DNA from 2 places in the Streptomyces sp. NPDC085900 genome. Region 2 is predicted to be linked to the other one. Evidence: riboswitches for the same ligand, from Rfam matches in the RefSeq annotation. Region 2 holds a riboswitch; the other holds the start of a gene.
What was found. Region 2 has a riboswitch for ZMP and ZTP ahead of ACIGDI_RS12470 (glycine hydroxymethyltransferase). Riboswitches for the same ligand answer to the same signal wherever they lie in the genome.
Positions count from the first base shown of each region.

Region 1: linked by a shared signal. The riboswitch ahead of ACIGDI_RS21525 (bifunctional 5,10-methylenetetrahydrofolate dehydrogenase/5,10-methenyltetrahydrofolate cyclohydrolase) and the one ahead of ACIGDI_RS12470 (glycine hydroxymethyltransferase) in region 2 are both predicted to bind ZMP and ZTP.

Region 1 is NZ_JBITSP010000005.1:672,137-676,249, reverse strand. It holds gene ACIGDI_RS21535 (RNA polymerase sigma factor) at 1-418, shown strand, start outside; gene ACIGDI_RS21530 (CU044_5270 family protein) at 765-1,715, shown strand; partial or broken gene ACIGDI_RS21525 (bifunctional 5,10-methylenetetrahydrofolate dehydrogenase/5,10-methenyltetrahydrofolate cyclohydrolase) at 1,716-2,604, opposite strand; ZMP/ZTP riboswitch at 2,614-2,697, opposite strand; gene ACIGDI_RS21520 (nuclear transport factor 2 family protein) at 2,778-3,143, opposite strand; gene ACIGDI_RS21515 (hypothetical protein) at 3,315-3,599, shown strand; gene ACIGDI_RS21510 (ABC transporter ATP-binding protein) at 3,662-4,113, opposite strand, start outside.
Region 2 is NZ_JBITSP010000003.1:655,188-659,300, reverse strand. It holds gene ACIGDI_RS12475 (glutathionylspermidine synthase family protein) at 1-949, shown strand, start outside; ZMP/ZTP riboswitch at 1,008-1,095, shown strand; gene ACIGDI_RS12470 (glycine hydroxymethyltransferase) at 1,129-2,577, shown strand; gene ACIGDI_RS12465 (hypothetical protein) at 2,592-2,813, opposite strand; gene ACIGDI_RS12460 (hypothetical protein) at 2,786-3,250, opposite strand; gene trpS (tryptophan--tRNA ligase) at 3,420-4,113, shown strand, end outside.

The sequences.
Region 1 (4,113 bases), on a different contig from region 2:
CTGGCGGCGCCGTGCCGACCTGCCGGTGTCCCCGCTGCCGTGGCTGTACGGCGTGGCACGCAACTGTCTGGCCAACACGGTGCGCGGGTACGGGCGGCGGCGCCGGCTGCTGGACCGGCTCGGCAACGACGAGACCGCGCACGGCCGGCAGATCGTGGACAGCCCCGACACGGAGGCGCCCGGCGCCTGGGTGCACGACGCGCTGGGCCGGCTCTCCGAGGCCGACCAGGAGGTGCTGCGCCTGACGGCGTGGGAGGAACTGGGTGTCGACGATCTCGCCGTCGCTCTCGGCTGCGGCACGCGGGCGGCGGCGATGCGGCTGCACCGCGCCAGGCGCCGGCTGAGAGCCGAGATCGACCGCATGCGCCCCGCGCTCGCCGACGGAGGGACCGCCACGAAGGAGCACCACCATGGCTGACGAACTCGACCTCCTGCGCCACGCGAACCCGGTCCCGACAGACGGACCGCACTTCGGCGACGGCCCCCTCGACCACCGCGCGGAGCGACGACTGACGGAGCTGCTGGGCGAGGGGCGAGGTGAAAGCGGGCGGCGGATGCGTCTCCCCGTCTGGGGCCGACGGGGCAGGAGCGCTTCGGGCCGGGTGGCCGACGGCGAGCGCCGCGGCGAAGGCGGGCGGGGGACGCGTCTTCCGGTCCGGGGGCGCCGGTGGCAGCTCGCCCGGGGTTCTGTGGCCGTCGGGGAACGCGGGTGGTCGGCGCGTCTTCCGGTCCGGGGGCGCCGGTGGCAGCTCGCCCGGGGTTCTGTGGCCGTCGGGGAACGCCGGTGGTCGGCGCGTCTTCCCGTCCCGGGTCGCCGGGGGCAGCTCGCCCGAGACCCTCTGGCCGTCGGGGAACGCCGGTCGTCGGCGCTCATTCCCGTCCGGGGCCGGCCGGCCAAGGTCGCCTGGGGGCTCGTGGCCGTCCTTGTCGTGGCCTGCGTGACGCTGGCTCTGGTGCTCACCGGACCCGGTACGCCGCCCGCCGTCGCCGCGCCCCGGCCGCTGGTCGTGCAGGCCGACTCCACGCCCGTACCCCTGAAGGTGCTGGCCGACCGGGCGCGGGCGGTCGCCGCCGACGGCTCGCCGAGCCTGCGCAAGGGCACCCATGTGCAGTCGTGGAGCATGGGCATGAGCGAGGACGCTCCCCCGATCACCCTGCCCGAGGAACGCGTCGTGCGCTGGCGGGCGGACGGGAGCCACACCGAGCTCGTCGTCGCGACCGACCCGCGCCACCCGGGCCGGCCCGTCCTCACCGACGCGGGCGGCGCCGTGGCGGACGGCCATGTGATCACCCGGCGCACCTACCCGCCGAGCTGGAGCGACGCCCCGCCCGAGTCGCCCCCGCCGCACGAGGCCGCCCGGCTGCGCGCCTACCTGCGGGAGGCGGCGCACCTGCGCGCCGTACCCACCACTCCCGAACTCCTCGACGCCGTGGAGCTGTTGCTCGACCACTGGACGCTCGGCGCCCGCGAGAGCGCGGCACTCGCCCGGCTGCTGGCGGACACCGAGGGGCTGCGCCCGGCCGGGCAGGTGACCGACCGGCTCGGGCGGCGGGGCCAGGCGTACGTGTACAAGGGCCACGGTCTGCGCCGGATGCTGGTGATGGACCCGGTCACCGGCGCCGTACTCGGCCTGGAGAGCGTGTTCGCCCGGGCCGAGCCCGCGTACGGCGTCAAGGCCGGTGACGTGATGTCGTACAGCGCCTGGATGCGCTGATCACACCCCGAGCTGCCGGGCGGCGGCGTCGACGGTCTGCTCCAGCAGCGTGGCGATCGTCATCGGGCCGACGCCGCCCGGCACCGGCGTGATGAGCGAGGCGCGCTCGGCGGCGGAGTCGAAGTCGACGTCGCCGACGTTGCCCGCGTTGTACCCGGCGTCGACGACCACGGCGCCCGGCTTGACGTCCTCCCGGCGGATCAGCCGCGGCCGGCCCACCGCGGCCACCACGATGTCCGCCTCCCGGACCATGGCAGACAGCTCGCGGGTACGGCGAGTGGCAGTACGTCACCGTCGCGTCCTGGGCAAGCAGCAGCATGCCGACCGGCTTGCCGAGGATGGCGCTGCGGCCCACGACGACCGCTCGCTTCCCGGCCGGATCGACGTCGTACTCGTCGAGCAGCCGCATGATCCCGCCGGGGGTGCAGGAGACGAATCCCGGCAGGCCGAAGCTCGTCGTCGCGAAGGACGCGAAGGTGACGCCGTCGACGTCCTTCTCGGGCGCGATCGCCTCGAACGCAGCCCGCTCGTCGATGTGTTCGCCGACCGGGTGCTGCAGCAGGATGCCGTGCACGGCGGGGTCGTCGGACAGTGCGCGCAGGGTGGCGACGAGCTCCCCAGTGGTCGTGGCGGTGGGCAGGGTCACGTGCCGCGACTCGATGCCGGCCTTGCGGCAGCGGTTCTGCTTCATGCGGACGTAGGTGACGGAGGCCGGGTCCTCGCCGACCAGGACCGTCGCGAGGCAGGGGGTGGCACCGGTGCGCTCGGTGAGGTCGGCGGCGCGCTTGGCGGTGTCCTCGACGATGCGACGGGCGAGCGCAGTGCCGTCCTCCCCCAGTGCCTCAAGGGCCTGGGAGGTGCCCCCAGCCGGGCCTGGGTCATGATCCACTCCTGGGTGACGGATCGCCCAGGCGCACGGCATCGACTCTGCGTGGCCGCTCCCCGGTGGTGCTCCACCTCAGCGCCAGTCACGGCCCGCCGACAGCCTAACCGAGGCCGGTCCGGACACGCCGGGGGCCTGGACCCGCCCGCGGCGGGCCCGGCCCCTCGCCGCCTCTCCTCCTACTCGTCCCAGGCCTGGATCAGGATCTCCTCGGCGATCTTCCCGTCACGCAACGTGATCATCGACTCGGTGAGGACCCGGGTGCCGTCCGAGTACCGGCAGGACTGGCTGTACGCGGCGTGGTCGCCCTGGATGATGCACTGGTCGACCTTGTGCGTCATGTCCCGGCTGTAGATGTCCTGGAACAGAGCGCCGATCTCGTCGCGCCCGCGCAGGACCCTGGGTTGGCTCGGCTGACTGTTGCGGTCCACGATGCGCACTTGCGCGTCGTCCGCGTAGAGCGACAGAAGATCCGCCGCCGTGTGTCCTTCGACCCCCTTGCGCAGTGTCTCGGCGTTGAAGGTGGAGCTTGCCGCGGTGCCCATGGTGACCTCCTCCGAGGGCCGCGACCCAAAGCGGAGCGGGCCGCGCAGCACCTCACCTTCGAGCCTCCTCCGCCCCGGCAGGCTCGGCAAGCGCAGCGGTCCGATGCGCCTGACGGGTGAGCGGGGCGGTGCGCCCGTGTCCGGCGGGCGGCCGCGGCCGTTGCTCAGAGCATGATCTCAACACGACGTATCGTCGCCGCCGTTGGTCTCGCCGCGGGCATCACGGGCCTCGCCGCGCCGATGGCGAGCGCGGCCCCCGTGGCCGCCCAGAACCCGGGCCGGATCAGCCCGATGGCCACGCTCGACTCGCTCGCGGTGAGTGATGTGCCCCGGGAGCACGTGGGCGAGATGCCCAGGCCGTCCGACCAGCTGCAGCGGCTGAACGACCTCAACCAGCTGCACCAGGTCACCGACCTGGCGGCCCCCCTGCTCCCGCTCCTCGGGGCCATCCACTGAGCGAGCAGCTCCCCGACCGAGGGCCGCCCGAATCCGGGCGGCCCTCGCTGTTTGCGGGGTCCTCACCCCGCCGTGGCCAGGAACTGCGTGGCGGCGAGCTCCGCGTAGAGCGGGTCCGCGGCGACGAGTTCGCGATGGGTGCCCACGGCACGCACCCGGCCCGCGTCCATGACGACGATCCGGTCGGCCATCGTCACCGTCGACAGCCGGTGGGCGACGACCAGCACCGTCGTCGTACGGGAGACGTCCGCGACGGTGTCCCGCAGCGCCGCCTCGTTGACCGCGTCCAGCTGCGAGGTGGCCTCGTCGAGCAGCAGCAGCCGGGGACGGCGCAGCAGGGCGCGGGCGATGGCGACCCGCTGCCGCTCACCGCCGGAGAGCTTGGTGCCGCGGTGCCCCACCAGGGTCTCCAACCCTTGCGGAAGGCGGGCGACCAGGCCGTCGAGGCGGGTCGTCTTCACCACGCGGGCCAGCGCGTCGTCGTCCGCGTCCGGGTTGCCCAGCAACAGGTTGT
Region 2 (4,113 bases):
GCTGGGCATCACCGACCCCCGCGTGGCCGAGGCGGTCACCGAGGCCTGGCGGCGGCGCGCCGAACTCCCCTCCGTCTACGGCCGTTTCGACCTGCGCTACGACGGCACGGGCCCGGCGAAACTCCTGGAGTACAACGCCGACACCCCCACCTCCCTGGTCGAGGCCGCGTCCCCCCAGTGGTTCTGGATGGAGGAGCGCTTCCCGGGCGCCGACCAGTGGAACTCCCTCCACGAACGCCTCGTCGCCGCCTGGAAGAGGCAGGCCGCGCTCCTCCCGCCCGGCAGCCCCCTGCACTTCGCGCACTCCTCGGACGACGAACTCGGCGAGGACCTGATGACGGTCGCCTACCTCAAGGAGACGGCCGAGCAGGCGGGCCTGGACACCGACTGGATCTCGATGGAGGAGATCGGCTGGGACCCCCTCTCCGGCCGCTTCGTCGACAACCGGCTCCGTTTCATCCGCAGCTGCTTCAAGCTCTACCCGTGGGAGTGGCTGACCACCGACGCCTTCGCCGGCCACGTCCTCGACACCCTCGACAACGGCGGCGGCACGGGCTCGACGATGTGGATCGAGCCCGCCTGGAAGATGCTGCTGAGCAACAAGGCGCTGCTGGCGATCCTGTGGGAGCTCTATCCGGGCCACCCCAACCTCCTCGCCGCCCACCTGGACGGCCCGCGCGAGTCGGCGGTGACGACCGGCTGGGTCGCCAAGCCGCTGCTGGGCCGCGAGGGCGCCGGCGTCACGATTCACGAGCCCGGCAGCGAGGCGGTCCCGCGCGAGGAGCCCTGCTGCTACCAGGAGCTGGCCCCGCTGCCCGTCTTCGACGGCAACCACGTCGTCCTCGGCGCCTGGGTCGTCGAGGACGAGGCGGCGGGCCTCGGCCTCCGCGAGTCGTCCGGACCGGTCACCGACGAGTACGCCCGCTTCCTGCCGCACGTGATCCTGTGACGCCGCCGCTCGCATGATGGACGGACCCCTGCGCCGTACGGCATCCCCGGTAGGGTGATCGGTGGGCCGTGACTGGCGCGCTGGGATGGGACCGACCATCGGGGAGCGGCCCGAGTCAGTGAGTGCCGTGCGCCTGGGCCGTACCGTGAACGCTGAAAGCCGACGTCCGGAGGTCCCTCATGTCAGCCGACTCCCTCTCCACCGAGTCCACCGCCTTCCGCGCCGCCCTCGACGTGATCCGAGCGGTCGAGCCCCGCGTGGCCGACGCCATCGGCCAGGAGGTCCACGACCAGCGCGAGATGCTCAAGCTGATCGCCTCCGAGAACTACGCCTCCCCGGCCACCCTGCTGGCGATGGGCAACTGGTTCAGCGACAAGTACGCCGAGGGCACCGTCGGCCGCCGCTTCTACGCCGGCTGCCGCAACGTCGACACCGTCGAGTCGCTGGCCGCCGAGCACGCCCGCGAGCTGTTCGGCGCCCGCCACGCCTACGTCCAGCCGCACTCCGGCATCGACGCCAACCTCGTCGCCTTCTGGGCCGTCCTCGCCGACCGCGTCGAGGCGCCCTTCCTGGAGAAGACCGGCGTCCGCCAGGTCAACGACCTCTCCGAGGCCGACTGGGCCGAGCTGCGCCAGGCCTTCGGCAACCAGCGCATGCTCGGCATGTCCCTGGACGCCGGCGGCCACCTCACCCACGGCTTCCGCCCGAACATCTCCGGCAAGATGTTCGACCAGCGCTCCTACGGCACCGACCCGGCCACCGGCCTGATCGACTACGAGGCGCTGCGCACGTCCGCCCGCGAGTTCAAGCCGCTGATCATCGTCGCGGGCTACTCGGCCTACCCCCGGCTGGTGAACTTCCGGATCATGCGCGAGATCGCCGACGAGGTCGGCGCGACGCTGATGGTCGACATGGCGCACTTCGCGGGCCTCGTCGCCGGCAAGGTCCTCACCGGCGACTTCGACCCGGTCCCGCACGCCCAGATCGTCACCACGACCACCCACAAGTCGCTGCGCGGCCCGCGCGGCGGCATGGTCCTGTGCGACGACTCGCTCAAGGACCAGGTCGACCGCGGCTGCCCGATGGTCCTCGGCGGCCCGCTCCCGCACGTCATGGCCGCCAAGGCCGTCGCCCTCGCCGAGGCGCGTCAGCCCTCCTTCCAGGACTACGCGCAGCGCATCGTGGACAACTCCCGCGCGCTGGCCGAGGGCCTGATGCGCCGGGGCGCGACCCTGGTGACCGGCGGCACCGACAACCACCTCAACCTGATCGACGTCGCCACCTCCTACGGCCTCACCGGCCGCCAGGCCGAGGCCGCGCTCCTCGACTCCGGCATCGTCACCAACCGCAACGCCATCCCGGCCGACCCGAACGGCGCCTGGTACACCTCCGGCATCCGCATCGGCACCCCCGCCCTGACCACCCGCGGTCTGGGCACGGCCGAGATGGACGAGGTCGCGGGTCTGATCGACCGCGTGCTGACCACGGCCGAGCCGGGCACCACCAAGTCGGGCGCCCCCTCCAAGGCCTCCCACGTCCTCGACGAGAAGGTGTCCGAGGAGATCGCCCAGCGCGCCACGGACCTGGTGGCGGGCTTCCCGCTGTACCCGGAGATCGACCTCGGCTGACGCCCCGGCGGCCGTCAGAGGTCGATCAGCTCCTGTCGTGGCTCCTCCCGCGGCGGTCCGGCTCCGCGCCGGGCCGCCGCGCGGCGCATCAGCACCGTGCCGCCGACGCCGGCCACCAGCCCGGCACCCAGCCCGGAGAGCGCCCACCGGACCGGGCTCCGGCCGGCAGCGGGTCCCTTCCCGGCGCTCCCCTCGCTCCCCGGCCCGCTCAGCACCTTCTCCCGCTCCAGTTCCACGAACACCGAACGCGGCGCCCGATGCGCCGGATGTCGTCGTCCCGTACCTCGGGCGCGGGATCGCTGCGGACCCAGGGCGTGCCGTCGGCCGCCACGAACAGCTGGTCCTGCCGCTCCACGGCCACGTCACCGCCCGGGGCCCGGTCGGTCTGCGGCCAGCCCCCGACGCCCGACAGCCCCCAGACCACGGTGACGTCCACCGGGGGGTAGTGCCCCTCGGTCCACGCCTCCGGCACCCGTTCCGTGCCCGTGAACGTCGGTGCCAGCAGCCGCCGCAGACACGCGAAGGCGGCATCGCCGGACCGCAGCACGGTCGACCGCCCGGTACCGCCCGCGACGACCATCGCCACGTCGGGGACGTCCCGGTCGCCGGACCCCGGGCCTCCCGCGTGGGCCGGGGCCGCGCCGCACAGCGCGAACACCGCCACCGTCGACACGAGAGCGCCGCACCCCGCCCTCGCACGTCCGCTCAGCCGCCGCATGGGCCGCCCCCCTCGCTGGTCCAGGGCCCGTCTCCCACCTTGTTACACCGTCGGGCACAGATCGGTTCCCACCTGTTTCCGGCCGGTTCCGGATCGGGGCCGCGGACCTGAGAGAATGGTGAGCATGGCCTCTGATCGACCCCGCGTGCTCTCCGGCATCCAGCCCACCGCCGGCTCGTTCCACCTCGGCAACTACCTCGGCGCCGTGCGCCAGTGGGTGGCCCTGCAGGAGAGCCACGACGCGTTCTACATGGTCGTCGACCTGCACGCGATCACGATCCCGCAGGACCCGGCGGAGCTGCGGGCCAACACCCGGCTCGCCGCCGCCCAGCTCCTCGCGGCCGGCCTCGACCCGGAGCGCTGCACGCTCTTCGTGCAGAGCCACGTCCCCGAGCACGCCCAGCTCGCCTGGGTCATGAACTGCCTCACCGGCTTCGGCGAGGCCTCCCGCATGACCCAGTTCAAGGACAAGTCCGCCAAGCAGGGCGCCGACCGGGCGAGCGTCGGCCTGTTCACGTACCCGATCCTCCAGGTCGCCGACATCCTGCTCTACCAGGCCCACGAGGTCCCGGTCGGCGAGGACCAGCGCCAGCACGTCGAGCTGACCCGCGACCTCGCCACGCGGTTCAACGGCCGCTTCGGCGAGACCTTCACGATCCCGAAGCCGTACATCCTCAAGGAGACGGCGAAGATCTACGACCTGCAGGACCCGTCGATCAAGATGAGCAAGTCGGCGTCCACGCCGAAGGGGCTCATCAACCTCCTCGACGACCCCAAGGCCACCGCCAAGAAGGTCAAGAGCGCCGTCACCGACACCG